Regions from separate parts of the Streptomyces sp. NPDC015661 genome, predicted to be linked through region 2. Evidence: riboswitches for the same ligand, from Rfam matches in the RefSeq annotation. Region 2 holds a riboswitch; each other region holds the start of a gene.
The links. Region 2 has a riboswitch for cyclic di-AMP ahead of ACF07V_RS27515 (transglycosylase family protein). Riboswitches for the same ligand answer to the same signal wherever they lie in the genome.
Positions count from the first base shown of each region.

Region 1 (4,268 bases), on a different contig from region 2:
GGCCCGCAAGGGTCTCTTCGCCCAGATGGTCGTCGTGCCGCTGCTCCAGCGGCACCGGATCCTCACGCAGGTCTCCGGGGACCACCTGGAAGTGATCAAGCTGATCCCGCCGCTGGTCGTCGACGAGGCGGACGTGGACCGGTTCGTCACCGCCTTCACCGAGGTCATGGACGACGCCCACGGCGGCGGCGGGCTGATGTGGGACTTCGGGAAGACGCTGGTCAAGCAGGCGATCGCACAGCGCTGACGCCTGCCACGGCGCGGGTTTTGCCTCTGAGGCAAGAAACTTGCCTCAGAGGCACGAACCTGGCGGAATGGACGCATGGACCACGTCCCCGGGGACACCTCCCCGGACCCTGTCACCCCCGACGTCCTGCCCGACGTCGCCCCCCAGCTGCGGGCCCTGCGCCGCCGCCGGGGACTCACCCTGGAGGCCGCCGCCCAGCGGGCCGGTCTCTCGCCGGCCCACCTCTCGCGCCTGGAGACCGGGAACCGGCAGCCCTCGCTGCCCATGCTGCTCGCCCTGTCCCGTATCTACGGTACGACGGTCTCCGAGCTCCTGGGGGAGACGCCCCCCGAACGCGATCCCGTCGTCCGGGCCGGCCGCTCCGAACCCGTCGAGGCCGACGGCTGGATCTACCGGCAGGCGGGCGGCGCCGGGCGCGCCCTCCAGTGCCTGCGGGTCCACGTGCCGTACGCCACCCGGGCCGACATCGTGCGCGTCCACCCCGGTGAGGAGTGGATCCACGTCCTGGAGGGGCGGGTGCGGCTCGCGCTCGGCGAGGCCGTCCATGTGCTCGACCCCGGGGACAGCGCGCACTTCGACTCGCTCACCCCGCACCGGATCGGCGCCGCCACACCCGGCGGGGCCGAGCTGCTCTTCGTACACACCCTGATGCAGAGCCCCGCCGCCGAGCTGTGCCTCGGTGACGGGACCCCGCACCGGCGCTGACGCACCAGAAAGGACCGACATGTCCGAGAAGTCCGTACCGGTCACCGGCGAGGAGCGCGGTGAAGGCAAGTTCCCCAAGGGGCTCGTGCTCCGGCTCTTCGCCTATCTGATCGCCGGCCACCTCTTCGCCGGTTTCCTCTACCTGCTCTTCGTGCTGGGCGGGCAGAACCAGTAGCCGGGGCTACGCCTCGGTGAGGAGGCGCTCCCGCAGCCGCTCGCGGGTCTGCGGGGCCAGCTTCAGGCCCTCGGTGAGGTAGCCGTCCACCGAGCCCCAGGTCGTCTCGATCGTGTCGAACGCGGCCCGCAGATACTCCACCCGCGCGTCGAAGAGCGGGCTGAGCAGCTCCATCACCTCGGGAGACATCGCGTCCGGGGAGGTGGAGCTGCGGCGCACCTTGTAGCGGCGGTGCGGGGCGTTCGACTTCACGTAGTCCGCCTCGATCGCCTCCCGCTCGACCCCGACCGCGAGCAGGGTGATCGCGATGGCGACCCCTGCCCGGTCCTTGCCGGCCGCGCAGTGCAGCAGGGCCGGGACGCTCTCCTCCGCCATGGAGTGGAGGAGACGGCTGTGCTCCTCGGTCCGCTCCAGCACGTTCTTGCGGTACGAATGGGACATTCGGGCGGCCGCCTTGCCGTCGCCGAGGATCTCCCGCAGCTGCGCGATCTCGCCGTCGCGCACCAGCTTCCAGAACTCCTTGCCGTCGGCCGGGTCGTTGAGCGGTATGTTCACGTTCCGCACGCCGGGCAGCTCGACGTCCGCGCCCTCGATCCTCCGGTCCGCCTCGTTGCGGAAGTCGAAGACGGTGTGCAGGCCCAGCGAGGCGAGGAAGGCGGCGTCGTCCTCCGTCGCGTGGGCGAGGTGGCCGCTGCGGAAGAGGCGCCCGGAGCGGACGGCGCGCCCGTCCGCCGTCGGCAGGCCGCCCACGTCCCGGAAGTTGCGGACCTCCGTCAGTTCGGGCTCGTCGGCTTCGGCGGGCGGGACCTGCGGCAGCTGCTGCGTCACGGCTGCTCCTGTTCTGTCGATCGGTTCCTGGGGCAATCATCTCGGGTGGGGGCCGGAACACGCACCCCCTCGGACGGGAATGGGTGATCTGTCCGTATTGAGCTGTTCGGTATAACCCGCCCCGTTTGCAGGGGAGATGGGGATCGGCGCGTGAGCAGCGTCATAAACGTGACGGACCGTGCCTGATCGTCTTTTCCAAATACCCCCCGGGAAAAGGAGATCGAGGGACCGTCATCCACGGAGGGTGACCGGAATTCCGGCCGGATATCACGCGATCCGCGAGCACTTGAAAAGCGTGGCTTGTTCACGCCGACCCCACTCGTCTAGCGTCGCGCTCACTCCGGTCGGACCGCCGAATCCTGCCACCGCCCGGAATCCGCACTCACCCGTACGAGGCAGGAGCGGGGGACCCAGGTAAGTACGCCGATCCCTCGAAGAAGGACGGCTCGGGGTGAAGCCGCGTGAGAACGCGGCCGGACATCTCCAGTCCGAACCCGACAGCTCACCTCGCAGGCGACGGAGAGGAATTCGCCATGCCCGCGAAGGGTAAGCACCGCCGCCCCAAGGTCAACCGCCTGACCCGTGGCATCGCCGCCGCCGGCACCGGCGGCGCCGTCGTCGCCCTCCCGCTCCTCGGAGCCACCGGCGCCCACGCCGCCGAGCAGGCCGCCCCGGCCGCCGCTCCCGCCGTCGCCCAGGTGAAGGCCGCCGTCGAGGCCGCGCCCGCCACCGCGAAGGCCGCGCCGAAGACGTACTCCGTCGTCCGGGGCGACTACCTGTCGAAGATCGCCGCCGAGCACCACCTCGCGGGCGGCTGGCAGAAGCTGTACAAGGACAACCGCCAGGTCATCGGCGAGAACCCCTCGCTGATCCTGCCCGGCATGAAGCTCACCCTCGGCGCCAAGAGCACCGCCAAGGCCACCGCGCCGAAGGCGCACAAGAGCACGCAGAGCTCCGGCAAGAACGGCGACGCCCCGCGCGCCTCCCGCAGCAGCGAGCGCTCCTCGGCCCCGGCCGCCGCGACCACCTCCTCCTCTTCGTCGTCCTCCTCGTCGGCCGGCACGACCTCCTCCTCCGGCTGGGTCGCCCCCGTCAGCGGCGGCATCGGCACCCCGTACCGCGCCGCGGGCTCCATGTGGTCCTCCGGCTACCACACCGGTGTCGACTTCATCGCCTCCACCGGCACCACCGTCGTCGCGGTCGGCCCCGGCACCGTCTACTCCGCCGGCGACGGCGGCGCGTACGGCAACCAGGTCGTCATCCAGCACGCCGACGGCACCTTCTCGCAGTACGCCCACCTCTCCTCGATCTCCGTCTCCGCCGGCCAGACGGTCACCGGCGGCCAGCAGATCGGCCTCTCCGGCGCGACCGGCAACGTCACCGGCCCGCACCTGCACTTCGAGATGCGCACCGGGCCGGAGTACGGCTCCGACATCGACCCGCTGGCCGCCCTGCGCCAGCACGGCGTGAACATCTGACGCCACGTCGCCCTCCCGAGGCCCGGCACGCAGGTGCCGGGCTTCCGGCGTATTCCGGCTTGGCGGAATCTTTATCGGTGGCATATGTCACCCTCCGTCAACCCTTCCTTACGGTCGCGTAGGTCACATCCGAAAGGGAAGGATGTGTTTCCGTGGCAGACGATTCGACATCAACAGACAAGAACGCATTCGGGTCGTACGCGGCGATCGGTGACAGCTTCACCGAGGGCGTCGGAGACCCCGGGCCCGACGGGACGTACGTCGGCTGGGCGGACCGCTTCGCGGTCCTGCTCGCCGACCAGCTGCCGGAGCACGACGACTTCCGCTACGCCAACCTGGCCGTACGCGGGCGCCTCCTCGACCAGATCGTGGCGGAACAGGTACCCCGTGCGAAGGAACTCGCCCCCGACCTGGTGACCTTCTGCGCGGGCGGCAACGACATCATCCGCCCCGGGACGGACCCGGACGACGTGGCCGAGCGCTTCGAGCGCGCCGTCGCCGACCTGACCTCCGCCGTCGGCACCGTCATGGTGACCACCGGCTTCGACACCCGCGACGTGACCCTGCTCAAGCACCTGCGCGGCAAGATCGCCACCTACAACGGACACGTCCGGGCCATCGCGGACCGCTACGACTGCCCGGTCCTCGACCTCTGGTCGCTCAAGTCCGTCCAGGACCGGCGCGCCTGGGACGACGACCGGCTGCACCTCTCGCCCGAGGGACACACCCGCGTCGCCCTGCGCGCCGCCCAGGTCCTCGGCATGCCGGTGCCCGCCGACCCGGACCAGCCCTGGCCGCCGGTCCCGCCGCGCGGCACGCTCGAAGTGCGCCGCGA
Region 1 covers NZ_JBIBST010000007.1:297,803-302,070, reverse strand. The annotation lists gene ACF07V_RS20775 (aspartate aminotransferase family protein) at 1-247, shown strand, start outside; gene ACF07V_RS20770 (helix-turn-helix domain-containing protein) at 323-952, shown strand; gene ACF07V_RS20765 (DUF6126 family protein) at 972-1,127, shown strand; gene ACF07V_RS20760 (tyrosine-protein phosphatase) at 1,134-1,955, opposite strand; cyclic di-AMP (ydaO/yuaA leader) riboswitch at 2,312-2,484, shown strand; gene ACF07V_RS20755 (peptidoglycan DD-metalloendopeptidase family protein) at 2,489-3,433, shown strand; gene ACF07V_RS20750 (SGNH/GDSL hydrolase family protein) at 3,586-4,268, shown strand, end outside.
Region 1: it holds a riboswitch for cyclic di-AMP, as region 2 does, so the genes downstream of both, ACF07V_RS20755 (peptidoglycan DD-metalloendopeptidase family protein) here and ACF07V_RS27515 (transglycosylase family protein) in region 2, are expected to answer to the same signal.

Region 2 (4,268 bases):
TCAGGACGGACTTGAGGGTGTGGTAGACCTCGGTGCCCCAGCGGAGGGCCTCGGAGAAGGACTCCGCGCCGATCGGGGCGATCATGAACTCCTGGATGTCGACGTTGGAGTCGGCGTGCGACCCACCGTTGAGGATGTTCATCATCGGAACGGGCAGCAGGTGCGCGTTCGGGCCGCCCAGGTAGCGGAAGAGGGGCAGGTCGCTGGCCTCGGAGGCGGCGTGCGCGACGGCGAGGGAGACGCCGAGGATGGCGTTGGCGCCGAGCGAGCCCTTGTTCTCCGTGGCGTCCAGGTCGAACATGGCCTGGTCGATGAGGCGCTGCTCGGTGGCGTCGTAGCCGACGAGCTCCGGGCCGATCTGCTCGATGACGGCGAGGACGGCCTTCTCGACACCCTTGCCCTGGTAGCGGTTCGGGTCACCGTCGCGAAGCTCGATGGCCTCGAACGCACCGGTGGAGGCGCCGGACGGAACAGCAGCACGACCGGTGCTGCCGTCGTCGAGGCCGACCTCGACCTCGACCGTGGGGTTGCCTCGGGAGTCCAGGATTTCCCGGGCTACGACGACGTCGATGGACGGCACGAGCATCTCCTTCTGGGATGTGACGCTGGATGTGACGCAAGGTCGTGCAGGGTCGCGTGGCCTTGCGACAAGAGCCTAACCGGCTCGGGGGCTCCGGCCCGCCGTGCGCCCGCCCCCTGGGACGAAAAAGGACCCAAGGGCACGCATCACGGGACGAAGGACCCCAGATCTACTGGACGGTAACCCTCGGGGCGGTCGGTTTCTCCGTGGAAGCGGTCGGGTTCGCCGTAAAGCGGTCGGCTTCGCCGTAGAAAGGGGAAACCCCGGTCCGGCGCGCACGGGGGAAGGGCACGCCGGACCGGGGTGGTCACCGCGGGAGGGTCGTCGGGGCCGCGTGAGCCGCCGGACTCACGCGAGCCGCCGGGCTCACTTCAGGTGGAGCTGCTGGCCCGGGTAGATCAGGTCGGCGTTCTCGACGACGTCCTTGTTCAGCTCGAAGAGCTTGGCCCAGCCGCCCTTGACGCCGTGCGCCTGGGCGATCTTGCTGAGGGTGTCGCCGGCGACGACCTTGTACTCGCCGTCACCCTTCTTGACCTTCTTGCCGGTCGGGGTGGTGACGGTCTTCTTAGCGGCGGCCTTCGGGGCCTGGCGCTGCTCGCTGCGGGTGGTCGGCTCCTCGGCGCGACGCTCCTGCTGCTTCGGGGCGGCCGGCTGGGGCGCGCTCTGCTGCGGGGCGGTCTCGGCGGCGCCGCCGTCATAGGAGGCGCTGGAGAGGCCGACGCCGCAGCTCGGCCAGGCACCCTTGCCCTGGCCCGCGAGGACCTTCTCGGCGATGGTGATCTGCTGGGCCTTCGAGGCCAGGTCGGCGCGCGGGGCGTAGGCGGTGCCACCGAAGGCGGCCCAGGTGGAGTTGGTGAACTGCAGGCCGCCGTAGAAGCCGTTGCCGGTGTTGATGGACCAGTTGCCGCCGGACTCGCACTGGGCGACGGTGTCCCACTCGGCGGTGGTGGCGGCCGAGGCGGTGCCCGCGGTCAGCAGCGGGGCGGCGACGGCGACACCGGTGACGCCGACGAGCGCGGCGACCTGGGTGGCCTTGGAGGGACGGCGGTGTTTGCCCTTGGCGGAAAACAGCATGGGAATTCTCCTCACCGACGCCTGTGAGGTGAGCTGTCGGGTTCGGGCCGGAAAGTTGCCCGGCCGCGTGTCCTTGCACGCGGCTTCACCCCAAGCCGATCGTCGGCCGTCTGTCTCAACGGCCGGGACCGGCACTTACCTTGGGTCCCCCACTCCTGCCTTCGGCGCTTGCGCGACGACTGTTCCCATCGGCCGACGGCAGGATTCGGCGTTTCGGTCGACGGGGCCCGCGGTGGCGAGCGGTCACGACCGTAGACACAGACCCACCGGAAGTTCAAAGAGGCTCATTGCGGAAAAATCGCCCCTACTTGCCCTCCGGTGGGCGGTGTTTGCGCAGGTGAGAGGTGACGGAAGCAAAGTTTGCGGACGTGACACGCCAGTTGGGACGAAGAGACCCATGTCTCACTTGCCCAGAACCGGACATAAGCCCGCGAACTAGCCTGCCGTCGCCGTCGAACCGGCCGTCAGGTCAAGGCTCTGACCAGGCAGGATGAGGTCCGGATCGACGCCCACCGTCCCCTTGTTGGCGTCATAGAGGGCGGTCCAGCCTCCGGGGAGTTCGTTCTCCTCCGCAATGCCGGACAGGCTGTCACCCGGCTGGACGGTGTACTCGCCCGAAGTGCCCTGACTGTCCGTTGCGCCCGAATTCTTCGCTTCGTCAGTCACCGGCGTGGCGTCGACCTTTTCCGTGGACTTGCCCGCACCCGAGGCGTGCCGACCGGTTTCGACCGAGTCGTCCGTTGTGCCGGATTCCTCCGGGGCCGCCTCGCCCCGGTGCTTGCCGGTGCCGGGTGTGGCCGACGGCGTGTCACCCTTCGGCGTCTCGGGCGAATCCGGCGTACCGGGCGTAACGGACGCGTCGGGCGTGACCGGGGTCGCGGGAGTGGCGGGCGCGGCCGGAGTGGCGGAGCTCGCCGGAGCGCTCGGCGTGGCGGGCGTCGCGGGAGTGGCGGGGGTCGCGGACGCGGCGGACCGCCCCGCCGCGGACCCTTCGTTCCCCGTGGTGCGGTTGGACTCGGGGAGCGGGCCCGCGGGGGTGGTCGGGACGGCGGCCGGGCCGGGGTTCACACCAGTGGCCTTGCCGTCGTTCTTCAGGCCGGCGATCGGAGCGCAGGTGGCCCACTCGTCGCTGCCCTTGGCGAGCGCCTTCTCGGCCACCGCGATCTGCTGGGCACGGCTGGCCAGGTCGGGGCTGGGCGCGTACGTCAGGCCGCCGTTCCGCTCCCAGCTGTCCTGGGTGAACTGGAGGCCGCCGTACATGCCGTTGCCGAAGTTGGCGCTCCACTGGCCACCGGACTCGCACTCGGCGACCCGGTCCCAGGTGGCGGCGTCGGCGGCGGACGCGGATCCGGTGGCGAGCAGCGGCAGCGCCATGGCGGATCCGGTCACGCCCGCGGCGACGACGATGGCGGGGGCCTGACGGGGGCGACGGTGTCGTCCGTTCCCGGAACGCATAGGAACGCCTTTCGCGTGACGGCTGAGACTGCCGGGAAACGTAGCGGCATTCGAACGCCCGTCACAAGTCGATCGCCCCCCGATCACGTAAAGATCACATTCCTGATGGTCCGTCAGTAGCCAAGAGTGGTACGGAAGGGGAGAACTGCACCGGAAGCGTGCGCAATCCACGCATGATGAGCCCACCCCGCCACCGGAGTTCGGACGGATCCGCGGCAAGTCGCAGATCCGGCAGCCGAGTCAGCAGGGTCGCGAGCGCGGTCTGCCCTTCGAGGCGGGCGAGCGGGGCGCCGAGGCAGTAGTGGATGCCGTGCCCGTATCCGAGGTGCTGGTTGTCGCGGCGGGCGAGGTCGAGCGTGTCCGGCCCGTCGAACCGCTCCGGGTCCCGGTCCGCCGCGGCGAGCACCACGAGCACCGGGTCGCCCGCCGGGATCGCCTGCCCACCGATGGTCAGCTCCCGCGTCGCGTACCGCCAGGTCGCCATCTCCACGGGCCCGTCGTACCGCAGCAGCTCCTCGACGCCGGTCTCCAGGAGCCCGGTCTCCCCGGCGGCGAGCGAGTCCTGGAGCCGCGCGCGCTGCTCGGGGTGCCGGAGAAGCGCGTAAAGTCCGTTTCCGACCAGATTGACGGTCGTCTCGAAGCCGGCGAAGAGAAGGATGAACGCCATCGCGGCGGCCTCGTTCTCGGTGAGGTGCTCGCCGTGGTCGGAGGCCTTGATGAGCCCCGAGATCAGGTCGTCCGCCCCTTCTTGCCGCAGGCCTTCGCGCTTGCGGTGGATCAGCTCGGCGAGATAGCCGCGCATCTTCTTCACCGACCGGGCGACCCCGCCGCGCGGCCCTCCACCGTGCCGGATCATCATCCCGGCCCAGTCCCGGAAGTCGTCCTGGTCCTCCTGCGGCACCCCGAGGAGATCGCAGATCGCGTAGATGGGGAGCGGGAAGGCGAACTCGTGGATGAGGTCGGCGCTCCCCCGCTCCACGAAGGAGTCGATGAGCCGGTCCGTCAGCTCCTGCACGCGCGGCGCGAACTCGGCGACCCGGCGCGGGGTGAAGGCCTTCGAGACGAGCCGACGAAGCCGGGTGTGGTCCGGCGGGTCGATGTTGAGCAGATGCGTCATCAGCTCGGCCTTGCGCTCGCCCGGGATGCCCGTCTTCCCCTT
Region 2 covers NZ_JBIBST010000010.1:304,879-309,146, reverse strand. The annotation lists gene eno (phosphopyruvate hydratase) at 1-586, opposite strand, end outside; gene ACF07V_RS27515 (transglycosylase family protein) at 947-1,654, opposite strand; cyclic di-AMP (ydaO/yuaA leader) riboswitch at 1,658-1,831, opposite strand; gene ACF07V_RS27510 (transglycosylase family protein) at 2,090-3,109, opposite strand; gene ACF07V_RS27505 (cytochrome P450) at 3,204-4,268, opposite strand, start outside.

Region 3 (4,268 bases), on a different contig from region 2:
GCTGATGGCCGCCTACCGGCTGCCGCACGACGGCACGCGCGCGTGCGACGCCGCCGACCTGGCCCTGACGGTCCTGGGCGGCGGGGAGTCCTCCCGCCTGCACAACCGTCTGGTCCGCCGCGACCGCACGGCCGTCGCCGCCGGCTTCGGCCTGCTGCGGCTCGCCGGGGCGCCCTCGCTCGGCTGGCTGGACGTCAAGACGTCCGGAGGCGTCGAGGTCCCGCAGATCGAGGCGGCCGTCGACGAGGAGCTCGCCCGGTTCGCCGCCGAGGGCCCCACGCCCGAGGAGATGGAGCGCGCGCAGGCCCAGTTGGAGCGCGAGTGGCTGGACCGGCTCGGCACCGTCGCGGGCCGCGCGGACGAACTGTGCCGGTTCGCCGTGCTGTTCGGCGACCCGCAGCTCGCCCTGACCGCCGTCGACCGCGTCCTGGACATCACCGCCGAGGAGGTGCAGGCGGTCGCCGCGGCCAAGCTGCGCCCCGACAACCGCGCGGTGCTCGTCTACGAGCCCCTGGCGACCGAGCAGAGCGACCACGCCGACGGCGATGACGAAGAGGGAGCGGACCAGTGACCGACGCCGCCGTGTCTTTGACGAGCATGGACTTCCACCCGCAGCCCCGGCCGGGCACCGCGAAGCCGTGGGCCTTCCCGGCCCCCGACCGGGGGAAGCTGGACAACGGTCTGACCGTGCTCACCAGCCACCGCCCCGGCCAGCAGGTCGTCGCGGTGGAGATCTTCCTGCCCGCCCCGCTGGACGCCGAGCCCGCCGGGCTCGACGGTGTGGCGACCATCATGGCCCGCGCGCTCTCCGAGGGCACCGGCGAGCACAGCGCCGAGGAGTTCGCGGCCGAGCTGGAGCGCTGCGGCGCCACGCTCGACGCGCACGCCGACCACCCGGGCGTACGGGTCTCCCTGGAGGTCCCGGTCTCCCGGCTGCCCAAGGCGCTCGGCCTGCTCTCCGAGGCCCTGATCGCCCCGGCGTTCCTCGACACCGAGGTCGAGCGGCTGGTGCGCAACCGCCTCGACGAGATCCCGCACGAGACGGCCAACCCGGCCCGCCGCGCCGCCAAGCAGCTCTCCAAGGAGCTGTTCCCGGCCGAGTCCCGGATGTCCCGGCCGCGCCAGGGCACCGAGGAGACCGTCGCCGCGATCGACGCCGCCGCCGTCCGCGCCTTCTTCGAGGCGCACGTGCGGCCCGGCACGGCCACCGCCGTGGTCGTCGGCGACCTGACGGGCGTCGACCTCGACAAGGTCCTCGCCGAGACGCTGGGCGCCTGGACCGGTGAGCCGGCCGAGCCGCTCCCGATGCCGCCGATCACCGCCGACGACACCGGACGGGTCGTCATCGTGGACCGTCCCGGCGCCGTGCAGACGCAGCTGCTCATCGGCCGGATCGGCGCCGACCGGCACGACCGCGTCTGGCCGGCCCAGGTCCTCGGCACGTACTGCCTCGGCGGCACGCTGACCTCGCGTCTGGACCGGGTCCTGCGCGAGGAGAAGGGCTACACGTACGGCGTGCGCGCCTTCGGTCAGGTGCTCCGCTCGGACGCCGGGGGGAACGGCGCCGCGATGCTCGCCATCAGCGGATCCGTCGACACCCCCAACACCGGCCCGGCACTTGAGGACCTGTGGAAGGTGCTGCGCACCCTCGCCGCCGAGGGCCTCACCGACGCCGAGCGCGAGACGGCCGTGCAGAACCTGGTGGGCGTGGCGCCGCTCAAGTACGAGACGGCTGCCTCCGTCGCCGGGACGCTCGCCGACCAGGTGGAGCAGCACCTCCCGGACGACTTCCAGGCCCAGTTGTACGCGCGCCTGGCCGAGACCGGCACGGTCGAGGCGACGGCCGCCGTGGTCAGCGCCTTCCCGGTGGACCGTCTTGTCACCGTGCTCGTCGGTGACGCGGCGCAGATCGCGGAGCCGGTGCGCGCCCTCGGCATCGGTGAAGTGACCGTCGTGACGGGCTGATTCAGGCCCGAGGCGACAACAGGAGGACCCCGACGACCTAGTTCGTCGGGGTCCTCCGCTTTGTCCGTATTGCAATCAAGGATGATCATTTGCCCTGTGGCATGTCTTACAAAAGGCGTGTCTGGTTGGTGATTGAAAGACGATCCGCATAGCGTCGGTCCGGCTGTCCGTCAGTTGCACGTGCCGCATCCGCGGCATCGGACAGTCATCGCCGAGTCCCCGTCAGGCGCGAGCCTGGGGAGCCGGGGACCCACATGTAGTCCCTGGGGTGAATCGGGCGCCTTCGTCTCGACGGAGGGGCTCGTAGGAGACCTTCCTGCTCCGAACCCGTCAGCTAACCCGGTAGGCGAGAAGGAAGGAAAGGATCAGCCTCTACATGGCGTTCACCCGTGCCACCGGGAAGCATCGTGGTCCGAGCCGGATGGCGCGCCGCAGCGTGGGCATCGCCGGCGTCGCGACCCTCGCCACCACCGGCGTCATCGGAACCCTCGCCTCCCCGGCGCTCGCCGCCGACACGGACAACCGCTCCGTCGAGGACACCGGCCTCACCCAGGTGATCACCGAGGACTCCCTCGTCGACCCGATCAACGCCCAGGCCGCCGCCCAGGAGCAGGAGGCCGACGAGGCCATCGCCAAGGCGAAGGCCAAGGCCGAGGCGAAGCGCAAGGCCGAGGCCCGCGCCAAGGAGATCCGCCTGGAGCGCGAGCGCGCCGCCCGCGAGGCCGAGCGCCGCCGCCTGGCCTCCTTCCAGCTCCCCGTCGCCGGCTCGTACGTCTCCACCGGCTACAAGACCGGCGGCTCGCTCTGGTCCTCCGGCAGCCACTCCGGCATCGACTTCCACGCCGCCTACGGCACCCGGGTGGTCTCCGTCGGCTCCGGCACCGTCGTCGAGGCCGGCTGGGGCGGGGCGTACGGCAACAACATCGTGATCCGGATGAACGACGGCACGTACACCCAGTACGGCCACCTCTCCTCCATCGGGGTCTATGTCGGCCAGACCGTCGAGCCGGGCCAGCAGATAGGCGTCTCGGGCTCGAGCGGCAACTCCACCGGCCCCCACCTCCACTTCGAGGCGCGCACGAGCCCCGAGTACGGCTCGGACATCAACCCCCTCACGTACCTCCGCGCCCGCGGCGTCCAGGTCTGACCCGACCCCGCCGCGCACCGCGTCGCAAAAGCCCCGGCTCGTACTGAGCCGGGGCTTTTCGCTGGCCAAAAGATATCCATGGATTCCGCTGGGGCATCGGAAATTCCGGCGCGCTGCAATAGAGTCGCAGATCGGGCGCAGAACAGGCGCCGAAGGAATTGACTCGCGCGGACCAAGGCGGAGGTCGGACATGCGCATTCCCGCGCACTCGGTATGCACGGCGATCCGGGACGACATCGTCTCCGGCGTGTTCGAGCGGGGCAGCCGGCTGACCGAGGAGCAGCTCGCCCGGCGGTACGGGGTCTCCCGCGTCCCGGTCCGTGAGGCGCTGCGCACCCTGGAATCGGAGGGCTTCGTCGTCACCCGGCGCCACGCGGGCGCCCATGTCGCCGAGCCGACCGAGCAGGAGGCGGCCGATCTGCTGGACATGCGGGCGCTGCTGGAACCGCTGGGGGCCGCGCGGGCCGCGCAGCGGCGCACCGAGGCGCACCTCAAGGTGCTGCGCGGCCTGGTCAGGCTGGGGCAGGAGCGGGCCAGGCGCGGGCAGGGCGAGGATCTGCGCTCGCTGGGCGGCTGGTTCCACGAGACCCTCGCCCAGGCCTCCGGAAGCCCGGCCCTGACGGCGCTGCTCACCCAGCTGCGGCACAAGATCGCCTGGACGCACGTGGTGGACCAGCCGGCCCAGCCGGTGGAGGCCTGGGCCGAGCACGGCGCGATCGTGGACGCCGTGGCGCGGGGCGACGCCGAGCGGGCGAGGTCGCTGACCGCGCTGCACGCGGAGCGTTCGCTGTCGCTGCACCGGCTCAAAATCCCGGGGCGCGGCCGTGTGAGGGTTTCGCAACATGCCGTCAACACGGCGAGTGCCCGGAATTAACACGCACACCGTATACAAAGAATAGGCATTCGGCCGGGGTGTTTGTGCTGCCCCGAAATGGGTCCGGAAATGGGTCGTGAAGTGGGTCTGGAAGTAGGCCCGGAAGTAGGCCCGGAAGTGGGCCCGGTCATGCGAATGGCCGTGGCCGCCGGAATTTTCGGCGGCCACGGCCATTCACCGTAGGGGGACCGGGGTCAGACGGTCTCGGGGAGCTCGTCCAGGCCCTCGGCGACGAGCTTCGCCAGGCGGTCGAGGGCGGCCTCGGCGCCGTCGGCCTCCGAC
Region 3 covers NZ_JBIBST010000009.1:285,212-289,479, reverse strand. The annotation lists gene ACF07V_RS25530 (M16 family metallopeptidase) at 1-571, shown strand, start outside; gene ACF07V_RS25525 (M16 family metallopeptidase) at 568-1,965, shown strand; cyclic di-AMP (ydaO/yuaA leader) riboswitch at 2,165-2,329, shown strand; gene ACF07V_RS25520 (M23 family metallopeptidase) at 2,342-3,112, shown strand; gene ACF07V_RS25515 (GntR family transcriptional regulator) at 3,303-3,986, shown strand; gene ACF07V_RS25510 (HPr family phosphocarrier protein) at 4,181-4,268, opposite strand, start outside.
Region 3: it holds a riboswitch for cyclic di-AMP, as region 2 does, so the genes downstream of both, ACF07V_RS25520 (M23 family metallopeptidase) here and ACF07V_RS27515 (transglycosylase family protein) in region 2, are expected to answer to the same signal.